Regions from separate parts of the Buttiauxella cochleicola genome, predicted to be linked through region 1. Evidence: predicted binding sites of a transcription regulator. Region 1 holds the regulator's gene; each other region holds the start of a gene.

Evidence for each region. The regulator CRP, encoded in region 1, controls carbon source genes, mostly activating them, when cyclic AMP is high. The targets are predictions, from matches to a motif close to ATGTGANNNNNNTCACAT.
Region 2: a site for CRP is predicted at 1,881-1,898, ahead of aaeR (HTH-type transcriptional activator AaeR). Genes of this name have one in related genera too.
Region 3: a site for CRP is predicted at 1,818-1,835, ahead of LVQ79_RS17250 (beta-galactosidase). Genes of this name have one in related genera too.
Region 4: a site for CRP is predicted at 1,698-1,715, ahead of deoC (deoxyribose-phosphate aldolase). Genes of this name have one in related genera too.

Annotation. Positions count from the first base shown of each region.
Region 1 covers NZ_JAJSOU010000002.1:43,401-46,579, forward strand. Annotated here, with positions in the region: gene LVQ79_RS02500 (phosphoribulokinase) at 1-164, shown strand, start outside; gene LVQ79_RS02505 (OsmC family protein) at 184-588, opposite strand; gene crp (cAMP-activated global transcriptional regulator CRP) at 904-1,536, shown strand; gene LVQ79_RS02515 (YccS/YhfK family putative transporter) at 1,727-3,179, shown strand, end outside.
Region 2 covers NZ_JAJSOU010000019.1:42,328-45,506, reverse strand. Annotated here, with positions in the region: gene tldD (metalloprotease TldD) at 1-857, shown strand, start outside; gene aaeR (HTH-type transcriptional activator AaeR) at 922-1,863, opposite strand; gene aaeX (p-hydroxybenzoic acid efflux pump operon protein AaeX) at 2,023-2,226, shown strand; gene aaeA (p-hydroxybenzoic acid efflux pump subunit AaeA) at 2,255-3,166, shown strand; gene aaeB (p-hydroxybenzoic acid efflux pump subunit AaeB) at 3,179-3,179, shown strand, end outside.
Region 3 covers NZ_JAJSOU010000013.1:105,495-108,673, reverse strand. Annotated here, with positions in the region: gene LVQ79_RS17260 (sugar-binding transcriptional regulator) at 1-101, shown strand, start outside; gene aldA (aldehyde dehydrogenase) at 316-1,755, shown strand; gene LVQ79_RS17250 (beta-galactosidase) at 1,949-3,179, shown strand, end outside.
Region 4 covers NZ_JAJSOU010000005.1:194,529-197,707, forward strand. Annotated here, with positions in the region: gene deoA (thymidine phosphorylase) at 1-824, opposite strand, end outside; gene deoC (deoxyribose-phosphate aldolase) at 883-1,662, opposite strand; gene LVQ79_RS08730 (NupC/NupG family nucleoside CNT transporter) at 1,898-3,175, opposite strand.

The DNA of each region.
Region 1 (3,179 bases):
TCGATTTCCCGTATTTGCTCGCCATGCTACAAGGCTCATTTATTTCGCATATCAATACATTGGTGGTGCCGGGCGGCAAGATGGGGCTGGCGATGGAATTGATTATGACACCGCTGGTTAAGCGTCTGGCAGAAGGTCGGAATATCAATAATCAGGGCGGTTGAACCCGCCCGTTTTCACTCTTTAGCCTTCAATCACTTCATAGCTATGTGTAACGTTTACCGCTTTTTCAAGCATCAGTGCAACAGAGCAGTACTTCTCAGCAGAGAGGTCTACTGCACGGGAAACTGCAGCATCTTTTAGCTCTTTGCCTGTCACGATGAAATGCAGATTGATATGCGTAAACAAACGCGGAGCCTCTTCACGGCGCTCAGAGGTTAGTTTCACTTCACAATCGGTCACGGTGTAGCGGCCTTTTTGCAAAATAGAAACTACGTCAATTGCACTGCAACCGCCAACGGACATCAGCACCATTTCCATTGGGCTTGGTGCTTTATCACCTGAATTGCCATCCATAAGGATCTGGTGCCCTGAAGCGGACTCGCCCAGGAAGGTAAACCCTTCAACCCATTTCACTCGTGCCTGCATGCTACTCACTCCTGTAGAAAAATTACCTTTCAGAGTACGCAGATTCAGCAAATCTGGCAACGGAAGGCGACATGCGTCAAGCTGAAACGAGACAACAGGAGACACTTGTCAAAAGCTATGCTAAAACAATCCAGATGCTACATCGATACATTGACGTTATGCATGTATGCAGAGGACATCACTAATTACAGGCAGCAAGAATGACTTGCATGCCATCTCCCCAAGGTGGGGAATATTCTAATTACTTGCAACGCCAGACAGGATGTTTAGCGTCCTGTCGTTGGTAGCCAGTTATAAAACAGAGGATAACCGCGCATGGTGCTTGGCAAACCGCAAACAGACCCGACTCTCGAATGGTTCTTGTCCCATTGCCACATTCATAAGTATCCATCGAAGAGCACACTCATTCACCAAGGTGAGAAGGCAGAGACGTTGTATTACATCGTCAAGGGCTCTGTGGCTGTTCTGATTAAAGATGAAGAGGGCAAGGAAATGATCCTCTCCTATCTAAATCAGGGCGATTTCATTGGTGAGTTAGGGCTGTTCGAAGAAGGTCAGGAACGTAGTGCCTGGGTTCGTGCTAAAAGTGCCTGTGAAGTGGCTGAAATTTCTTATAAAAAATTCCGCCAGCTGATCCAGGTCAATCCAGACATTCTGATGCGCCTGTCTTCACAGATGGCTAACCGTCTGCAAGTCACTTCAGAGAAAGTAGGCAACCTGGCATTCCTGGACGTTACCGGTCGCATCGCGCAGACGCTGCTGAACCTGGCTAAACAACCTGATGCAATGACTCACCCAGACGGTATGCAGATTAAAATTACCCGTCAGGAAATCGGTCAGATCGTGGGTTGCTCTCGCGAAACTGTTGGTCGTATCTTGAAAATGCTGGAAGATCAAAATCTGATCTCCGCTCACGGTAAAACGATCGTCGTATACGGCACTCGTTAATCTCCGTCTAAAAAATGGCGTGTTGCTTCATAACACGCCTTTTTTGTCTCTAAAAAACTAAATCCGAAACCCGATTAATTGAAGTTGCAGCAAGGCAGCAAGTGAGTTCATCCCGATGAGCTTACTCAAGTAAGTGATTCGGGTGAATGAACGCAGCTAACGCCGCTGCAGCTTTAAGTAAGAAGGGTTTATGTGGCGAAGACTGATCTACCATCCCGAAGTTAACTACGCACTGCGGCAGACGCTGGTGCTGTGCCTTCCGGTGGCAGTAGGTTTGCTCGTCGGCGATCTCCAGTCTGGTCTGCTTTTCTCTTTAGTCCCTGCCTGTTGCAACATTGCCGGTCTTGATACTCCGCACAAACGTTTCTTCAAACGCCTGATCGTCGGTGGCTGTCTGTTTGCTGCCAGCAGTTTGATCATGCAGCTTTTGCTGCTTTACACCACTGTGCCACTGCCCGTCATTCTTGTTGTGATGGCGCTCTTGCTGGGTGTCACGGCAGAAATCAGTTCCCTGCACGCTCGTCTGCTTCCCGCATCACTCATTGCTGCCATATTTACGCTCAGCATGGCCGGGAATATGCCGATCTGGAAACCGATGCTGCTGTATGTCTCCGGTACGATTTGGTACGGCGTATTTAACTGGTTTTGGTTCTGGATGTGGCGCGAGCAGCCACTGCGGGAATCATTGAGTCTGCTCTATCGGCAGTTGGCAGATTACTGTGAAGCAAAATACGGCATGCTGACTCAACATACCGATCCGGAAAAAGCGCTCCCACCGCTGCTGGCTCGTCAGCAAAAAGCGGTGGATCTCATTACCCAGTGCTACCAACAGCTTCATATGCTGGCGGCAAACCAGCAAAACGGCTACAAGCGTTTGCTGCGTGCATTCCAGGTAGCATTGGATTTGCAAGAGCACATCTCGGTAAGCCTTCACCAACCAGCTGAAGTTCAGAAGCTCGTCGAGCAAAGCCATGCAGAAGCAGTTATTCGCTGGAATGCACAGACCATCGCGGCGCGGTTACGTGTACTGGCTGACGACATTCTTTACCATCGTTATCCACAGCGTTTTACGATGGAAAAACAGATCGATGCCCTTGAGAAAATCGCCCGTCAAAATCCAGATAACCCGGTTGGGCAATTTTGCCATTACCACTTCAGCCGTGTCGCTCGCGTGCTACGCACCCAACGCCCACTGTATGTCCGTGATTTAATGGAAGACCGGCAACGCCGTTTACCGTTGTGGGCGGCATTGAAAAGTTATTTATCATTGAAGTCAGCGGCGCTTCGCAACGCAGCAAGATTGGGTGTGATGCTCACGATAGCCAGTCTGCTGGGTGCATTTTTACATCTGCCCAAGCCCTACTGGATTTTAATGACGGTAATGTTCGTGACGCAAAACGGCTACGGTGCCACACGAGTTCGTATTCTCCACCGTTCGGCTGGCACCATTGCAGGCCTTGCCATCGCAGGTATTGCGCTTCACTTCCACTTCCCGCAAAGCATTGCTCTGGGCGCGATGCTGGTCATTACGTTGGTGAGCTATCTGTTTATTCGCAAAAGCTACGGCTGGGCGACGATAGGCTTTACGGTGACCGCCGTTTATACCCTGCAATTGATAACATTAAGTGCCGAGCAGTACATCG
Region 2 (3,179 bases), on a different contig from region 1:
GCGAGCGCGGTTCAAGCGGTGGTGGCGGTCGTTTCGGTTATGACTATTTCCTCGAAACAATTGATGGCGAAGTTCGTGCAGATGCCTGGGCTAAAGAAGCCGTGCGTATGGCGCTGGTGACTCTTTCTGCCGTTGCGGCTCCTGCCGGTACGTTCCCGGTGGTGCTGGGTGCAGGTTGGCCGGGCGTGCTACTGCATGAAGCAGTCGGTCACGGTCTGGAAGGTGATTTTAACCGTCGTGGTACTTCGGTATTTAGCGGTCAAATGGGCCAGTTAGTTGCTTCTGAACTTTGTACAATTGTCGATGATGGCACCATGGCAAACCGCCGTGGCTCAGTGGCTATTGACGATGAAGGTGTGCCGGGTCAGTACAATGTGCTTATCGAAAACGGCATCCTGAAAGGCTACATGCAGGATAAGCTTAATGCTCGCTTGATGGGTGTTGCGCCAACAGGTAATGGCCGTCGCGAATCTTATGCGCACCTGCCAATGCCGCGCATGACCAATACTTATATGCTGGCCGGTAAGTCTACTCCGCAAGAGATCATCGAATCCGTTGAGTATGGTATCTATGCTCCTAACTTTGGTGGCGGTCAGGTAGACATCACTTCTGGTAAGTTTGTGTTCTCAACTTCCGAAGCCTATCTCATCGAAAATGGAAAAGTGACTAAGCCGGTAAAAGGCGCAACGTTAATTGGTTCCGGTATCGAAGCCATGCAGCAAGTTTCCATGGTCGGTAATGACCTGGCGCTGGATAACGGTGTCGGCGTTTGTGGAAAAGAAGGGCAGAGTCTGCCAGTCGGAGTTGGCCAGCCAACGCTTAAAGTCGACAATCTGACCGTTGGTGGCACAGCTTAACAGCTCATTCCTACAGTCCAACAGCCGGGTAAATCCCGGCTGTTTTGTTTCAATTTCTCGCCATTTATTCGATATCTTTTACACGTCCTTTGTTCTCGCGAACTCCTTGAAAAAGATGCGAAACCTTCACGAAATATTCGGTCAGGTAGTTTATACAAACCTGCACTTTCAAAGGCAATTTGTCCTTTTCGGTATACAGCGCGTATACCGGACGCGGATCGGATTGATAGCTCGGCAATAAGATCTCAAGCGTTCCGTCATTGATCTCATCGATCACCCACATCAGTGGAACATAGGCGATCCCGGCGCCGACTTTTAGCCAGCGGCTTAAGGTCATAGGATCATTTGTGACGAAACGACCTTGCGGGATCATGCGCGTGGTGAGGCCTTCCGGGGCGATCAACTCAAATTCATTGTGCGGGCGAATGCTGTATTCAAGCCAGGAATGGCTGGCAAGATCGGCAGGCTTTTCTGGCGTGCCGTTTTGTTGCAGGTAACTTTTCGCGGCGCAAATCACCATCGGCATCGAGCCGAGGCGTGTTGAGAAGAGGCTTGAATCCTGCAAAGCGCCGACACGAATTACCACGTCCAGACCATCGGCAATCAAGTCCGGCGCGGGGATGCCGGTGACCAGGTTTACGGTCAACTCCGGGTATTCTTTGAGCATGTCCGCCGTCATGGACGCGAGGACATTTTGTGCCATAGTTGAAGAACTACCTATTCGCAGTGTGCCAATAGGCGTGTTGTTAAAAGCGTAAAGTTGCTCATGCACCTCTTTCGCTTCGTGCAGCATTTTGCGGCAGCCCAGATAGTAAATTTTACCGGCTTCAGTGAGCCCAATGCTGCGAGTACTGCGGTTTAGCAGCTTGACCTGTAACTCGTCTTCTAATTTGGAAACGGTTTGGCTTATAGACGATACGCTCATTTCTAGCTGTCTGGCGGCGGCGGTAAAAGAACCGAGTTCGACAACTTTTGCAAAAACTGACATGCGTTTAAGTCTTTCCATTGTTCACTCTGGCTTAAAAGTGATTTAGATCACATATTATAGATAACCGGCTAACAATTACGGTAATATATTATTCTCAGCACAACCTGTACCACTCGTTAGCTCAGCGTTTCTGGCTGAACCAGGGTTTGTGTCTTCTGTATTTTCTGCAAGGTTAACATGAGTCTATTTCCCGTTATCGTGATATTCGGTCTTTCTTTTCCGCCGATATTCTTCGAGCTAATTCTATCGCTGGCGCTGTTCTGGTTGGTTCGCCGTCTGCTGACTCCGACGGGAATTTATGATTTTGTCTGGCACCCGGCATTATTTAATACAGCGCTTTATTGCTGTCTGTTTTATCTGATCTCGCGCCTGTTTGTTTGAGGTTGATGTGAAAGCACTTACAACAAAAATGATCCGCACGGCCATCACGCTAATTCTTGTGCTGCTGGCTTTCATCGCTATCTACCGTGCCTGGGTGTTTTATACCGAATCCCCGTGGACGCGTGACGCTCGTTTTACCGCTGATGTGGTCGCGATTGCGCCGGACGTGTCCGGTTTAATTACCGACGTGAAGGTGCATGACAACCAACTGGTGAAGAAAGATCAGATCCTATTCACCATCGACCAGCCGCGTTATCAGAAAGCGCTCGAGCAAGCACAGGCCGATGTTGCCTACTACCAGGCTCTGGCCGGGGAAAAACGTCGTGAAGCCGGACGCCGCAATTCGTTGGGTACGCAGGCCATGTCGCGTGAAGAAATTGAACAGTCCAACAATGTGTTGCAGACGGTCATGCATCAATTATCAAAGGCTGAAGCGACACGTGATTTAGCTCAACTGGACCTACAACGTACCGTTATTCGTGCACCCGCAGAAGGTTGGGTCACCAACCTGAATGTCTATACCGGTGAGTTTATTACTCGTGGATCAACCGCTGTGGCGCTGGTCAAACGCGGTACGTTCTACATCCTGGCCTATATGGAAGAAACCAAGCTCGACGGTATTCGTCCAGGTTACCGGGTGCAAATCACGCCGCTGGGTAGTAACCGTGTATTACGTGGAACCGTCGACAGCCTTTCTGCCGGTGTGACTAATGCCAGCAGCACCCGAGACAGCAAAGGGATGGCGACCGTCGACTCCAATCTGGAATGGGTGCGTCTGGCGCAACGTGTGCCGGTGCGAATTCACCTTGATGAGCAACAAGCCAATCTTTATCCCGCCGGGACAACGGCGACCGTCGTGGTGACAGGGGAAAAAGACAGAGATACTGACCACGAATCAGTATTTATTAAACTCATGCATCGCTTGCGTGAGTTCGGTTAAGCGTAGGTCGATA
Region 3 (3,179 bases), on a different contig from region 1:
CAGGCGGGAATGACAAAGCCAATGCCATTCGTGGTGCGCTGCACGGCGGTTATATCGACGTGCTGATAACTGACTATCCGACAGCCCGCCAACTGCTCTAATTCTCACATCATGACCGTTTTCTGCTGAAGATTCTTAAAACGGTCATTTTTCTCCTCTCCAGCTATAACCAAACGGCTTCTTTTCCGTTGTTTTTATTGAGATCCATCACAGTTCATGACCATTTTGGCTGACTGGCTGTTTGTGATACCTAAGGTGTTTACATTGATTTCACATAAGCGAAACATAAAAACAGCAAACACAGAGGAACCGGTCATGACAGCACCTGTACAACACCCGATGTATATTGATGGTCAATTTGTTCAGTGGCAGGGCGATCAGTGGATTGATGTGATTAACCCTGCAACAGAAGAACTGATTTCTCGCATTCCTGACGGTGACGCAAAGCACGCCCGTGATGCGATTGACGCGGCGGAAAAAGCGCAGGATGGTTGGGAATCTTTGCCCGCCATTGAGCGCGCAGGGTGGCTGCGTAAAATTTCTGCCGGGATTCGTGAACGTGCAAAAACCATCAGCGCATTGATTGTTGCCGAAGGCGGGAAAACCCAGCAACTGGCTGAAGTGGAAGTGGCCTTCACCGCAGATTATCTCGATTACATGGCGGAATGGGCGCGCCGTTACGAAGGTGAAATTCTGCAAAGTGACCGCCCTGGGGAAAACATTCTGGTGTTCAAACGTGCTTTAGGCGTGACTACCGGGATTTTGCCGTGGAACTTCCCGTTCTTCCTGATTGCGCGCAAACTCGCACCAGCGCTGATTACCGGCAACACCATTGTTATCAAACCGAGCGAATTTACGCCAAACAACGCCATCGCTTTTGCGGAGATTGTCCATGATATCGGGCTGCCAAAAGGGGTGTTTAACCTGGTGCTGGGGCGCGGTGAAACGGTAGGGCAAGAACTGGCGGGTAACCCGAAAGTCGCGATGGTCAGCATGACCGGGAGCGTTGGCGCGGGTGAAAAAATCATGGCGGCGGCGGCTAAAAACATCACCAAAGTGTGCCTTGAGCTGGGCGGCAAAGCGCCAGCCATTGTGATGGACGATGCTGACCTTAATATCGCGGTGAAATCGATTGTTGATTCACGCATGATCAACACCGGGCAGGTGTGCAACTGTGCGGAACGTGTGTACGTGCAAAAAGGCATTTACGACGAATTTATTACCCGTCTAAGCGAAGCGTTTAAACAGGTGAGTTTTGGGAATACTGGCGAGCGCAATGATGTGTCGATGGGGCCACTAATTAACGCCGCAGCGCTGGAACGCGTCGAGCAGAAAGTGGCGCGTGCGGTCAGCGAAGGCGCACGAGTGGTGCTGGGTGGTAAAGCGCCGGAAGGCAAAGGGTATTTCTACCCGCCAACGCTGCTGGTGGATGTGCGCCAGGATATGGCAATCATGCATGACGAAACTTTCGGCCCGGTGCTGCCCGTCACCACCTTTGAAACGCTGGAACAAGCGCTTGAGATGGCAAATGATAGCGATTACGGCCTGACGTCTTCGATTTACACGCGTGATTTAAATGTCGCGATGAAGGCCATTAAGGGCCTTAAGTTCGGCGAAACCTACATCAACCGTGAAAACTTTGAAGCAATGCAGGGCTTCCATGCCGGGTGGCGTAAATCAGGTATTGGGGGTGCCGATGGTCGCCACGGTTTGAATGAATATCTGCAAACACAGGTGGTCTATTTGAAGGTGTAGTTTTGTTTTTTTGCAGGGAAGTCGCGGCTTCCCTGAGCTTTTCCCCTCCATTTTCTCCCATCATGCAATCCAGATCACATTTCATCTCATGCAGCAGATTTCTACAGGAAACATAGCGTGATAGTGAAGTCGCTTTTTTAGCCATCGGCCTATATTAACCAGACGGAATAAGCACCGATGGAGATCACTGAATATGTCCGGACTTTATTATGGCGTCGCGTATTACGATGAATATATACGTGAAGATCGGCTGGGAAAAGATATTGAAATGATGCTGGCAGCAGGTATCAATGTTGTCCGAATCGCTGAGTCAACCTGGAGCACGCTAGAACCAGTAGAAAAGCAATATAACTTTTACCACATTGACCGTGTGCTGGATGCTATGCATCACGCGGGGATTTCCGTCATTATCGGTACACCAACCTATGCCGTGCCTTATTGGCTGGCTAAGAAACATCCTGACATTTTGCTGACTTCCCCACAGGGACATGAAATTTATGGTCGCCGTCAGATCATGGATATTATGGACTCGCATTTTCTTGGCTATGCAGAAAATATTATTCGCGTCTTGCTGGAGCATGTTTGCCATCATCCAGCGGTTATTGGTTACCAAGTAGATAATGAAACCAAGCATTATGACAATGTTGGTGAGGCTATTCAGTGCGCATTTAAACAATCGCTGAAAAAGCGTTATCCCGATATCCGCCAGTTAAATGATGCGTTTGGCTTGGAATACTGGAGTAACCGTATTAATAGCTGGGACGACTTCCCGCCGATTCACGGCACCATTAATGCGAGCCTTGGCTGTGCCTTTGCGCATTTTCGCCGCAAAAAGGTGGCTGAGTATTTAGCCTGGCAAGCCGATATCGTGCGGGAATATGCACAACCGCAGCAGTTTGTGACGCAGAACTTCGATTTTGAATGGCGCGGTTGGTCGTTTGGCATGCAGCCGCAAGTCGATCATTTTGCCGCGGCCAAAGCCTTGAGCGTGGCAAGTATTGACGTTTACCACCCAACGCAAGACAAGCTGACAGGCCGTGAAATTGCCTTTAGCGGCGATGTGGCAAGGAACCTGAAAGGCGGACAAAACTATTATGTGATGGAAACTCAGGCACAGGGTTTTGCTAAATGGACGCCGTATCCTGGCCAATTACGCTTGCAGGCATTCAGCCATATCGCCAGCGGAGCCAGCATGGTGGCGTACTGGCACTGGCATTCTATTCACAACTCTTATGAAACTTACTGGAAAGGGTTGCTGAGCCACGATTTTTCCTCTGGCCCCACCTACCAGGAAGCCGCGACCATTGGCCACGATATGGCCCGTTTATCAGCCACACTTGACGAATTTAGTGTTGTAAACGAAGTGGCAATTCTGGTGAGCAACAACGCAATGGAAGCCATGAACTGGTTCCGGCCAGACATAC
Region 4 (3,179 bases), on a different contig from region 1:
ACTTCATGCAGACGTGGATTGACGTATTCGCCAGTAAGGAACTGCACCGCTTCACGAACTTCAACAGCATTACCCGCGCTGGATGCCAGCACCTGGTTCATGTCGGTGAGTAGCGCCGTGGTTTTAACGCCCGCGCCATTTGCCACGCCAACAATCGCTTCAGCCAGTAATTCAGAAAGCTCATAAGTAGGCATAAATGCGCCACTGCCCACTTTCACATCCATCACTAACGCATCCAGGCCTTCTGCGAGTTTCTTCGCAAGAATTGATGCGGTGATCAGCGGGATGGAGTCTACGGTCGCGGTAATGTCACGCGTCGCGTAGAAACGCTTGTCAGCCGGAGCAAGCGAGTTAGTCTGGCCGATAATCGCCACGCCGACATTTTTAATAATGTCGCGGAAACGGTTATCGTCCGGGAAAATATCAAAGCCTGGGATCGCTTCGAGTTTATCGAGCGTACCGCCAGTGTGGCCTAAACCGCGGCCAGAGATCATTGGGATATAACCGCCGCATGCCGCCACCATTGGGCCAAGCATTAAGGACGTCACATCACCCACGCCGCCCGTTGAATGTTTATCAACGATTGGGCCATTTAGGTTAAGGCTCTTCCAGTCCAACACGGTTCCTGAATCTCGCATCGCCATGGTCAGTGATACGCGTTCAGGCATAGTCATGTCGTGGAAGAAGATAGTCATTGCCAGTGCGGCAATCTGCCCTTCGGAGATGGTGTTATCTCGAATACCATTAATGAAGAAACGAATCTCCTCATCACTGAGAGCATGACCATCACGTTTTTTACGAATAATTTCTTGAGCGAGAAACAAGGTAACCCCCTGAGTACATCAGGTGAAATGCGGCGGGGAGCCCGCCGCAAGGAAGAGATTAGTAAGCGCTTGTGCTTTTACCGTCGCCATGACCCAGCGCTTTTAACAAGCTTGCGAGCAGGCTGGAAGCACCAAAGCGGTAGTGACGGGAATCAGCCCAGTCAGCACCAAACAGGTCATCAGCGATAGACAGGAACAGCGCTGCATCTTCAGCAGTACGCACGCCACCAGCTGGTTTGAAACCAACAGTTTTTTCAACGCCCATATCACGAATAACTTCCATCATGATGCGTGCGCTTTCAGGTGTTGCGTTGACTGGCACTTTACCAGTAGAGGTTTTGATGAAATCAGCGCCTGCTTTGATGGAGATTTCAGAAGCTTTACGAATCAGCGCTTCTTCTTTCAGCTCACCCGTTTCGATGATGACTTTCAGCAAAACGTTAGCCGCGGCACAGGCTTCTTTACAAGCTTTCACCAGTTCGAAACCAACTTGTTCGTTACCGGCGATCAGCGCACGGTATGGGAACACCACATCCACTTCGTCTGCGCCATAGGCGATAGCAGCACGAGTTTCAGCCAGCGCGATTTCGATGTCGTCGTTGCCGTGTGGGAAGTTGGTCACCGTAGCGATGCGAATATCAGGAGTGCCCTGAGCATTCAGAGTTTTACGCGCGATTGGGATGAAACGCGGGTAGATACAAATAGCTGCGGTGTTGCCCACTGAAGTTTTTGCCTGATGACAAAGTGCGATCACTTTTTCATTAGTGTCATCGTCATTCAGAGTGGTCAGATCCATCAGTTTCAGGGCGCGCAGGCTGCTTGCAGTTAAATCGGTCATAACATTCTCCAACAAAAGATATAGAATCAGTTGCGATGTTATAATTATAACATTCACAACCCTGATGGTTTTGCGGATAGCTTCACAAAAGCCACGATGAAATTACATAATTTGTACAGTATATGTGATTTAACAACGAGCGATAACGGAAAATTCATCGCCAGATATAAAAAATGGCCGACGCAAGCGCCAGCCATTGATTTCACAGAGATGTTATAATTTTAACATCTCTTTTTTATAATGACAGGAAGACCCCGGCAATTGTGGCACTCATCAGGTTTGACAATGTACCTGCTGCTACAGCCTTAAGACCTAACTGTGCAATATCATGACGACGGTTTGGAGCCATGCTTCCAAGTCCACCAATCAGGATAGCGATAGAAGAAAGGTTAGCAAAACCACACAGAGCAAAGGAGATAATTGCTTTGGTGTGATCTGACAGAACTTGCAGACCTGCTGCCGCTACAGTGGCGTCATCTTTCAGGTATTCCCCGAAGTTCAGGTAAGCAACAAATTCGTTGATGATTAACTTCTGGCCAATGAAGGAACCAGCAACGTTAGCTTCACTCCACGGTACACCGATAACCCATGCCAGTGGTGAGAACACCCAGCCGAGAATCAGTTCCATAGACAGTTGCGGATAGTTGAACCAACCACCAATGCCAGAAAGCATGCCGTTAAGCAGCGCTATCAAAGCAACAAACGCCAGCAGCATTGCACCCACGTTCAAAGCCAGTTGCATACCAGAAGCTGCACCTGATGCCGCCGCATCCAGCACGTTTGCCGGGCGGTCTGGATCGTTTTTCAAAGAGTCCAGTTCAGGTGAGTCGTTTGGCGTTTCTGTCTCAGGCAAGATAATTTTGGCGAACAGTAACCCGCCAGGGGCTGCCATGAATGAAGCGGCAATCAGGTACTCTAGTGGCACGCCCATTTGCGCGTAACCTGCCAGTACTGAACCTGCAACAGAAGCCAAACCACCACACATAACAGCGAACAGTTCTGAACGCGTCATAGTGGCGATATAAGGACGAACAACCAGCGGAGCTTCAGTCTGACCAACAAAGATGTTTGCTGTTGCAGAAAGAGATTCTGTACGAGAGGTTTTCAGAATCTTACGCAGACCACCGCCGAGAATACGAATAACAAACTGCATAATGCCAAGGTAGTACAGCACAGCAATCAGTGAGGAGAAGAAGACGATAATTGGCAGAACACGCAGTGCGAAAATAAAGCCACCGCCGCCAAAGACTTCGAACATTTTGTCTGAAACTAAGCCACCGAACAGGAAGGAAATACCGGCGTTACCGTAACCAATTACGTTAGCGACCCCTTCGGACATAGCGAGCAGAACCTGGCGACCGACCGGAACATACAGGATTAGCGCCCCGATACCGACCTGAATAATCCATGCACCTAAAACAGTACGCAGATTAATTGCTTTGCGATTACTGGAAAGTAAAACGGCGATCAGCAGCAGAACGATCATGCCGATCAATCCCATGAGTAGTTGCATACAG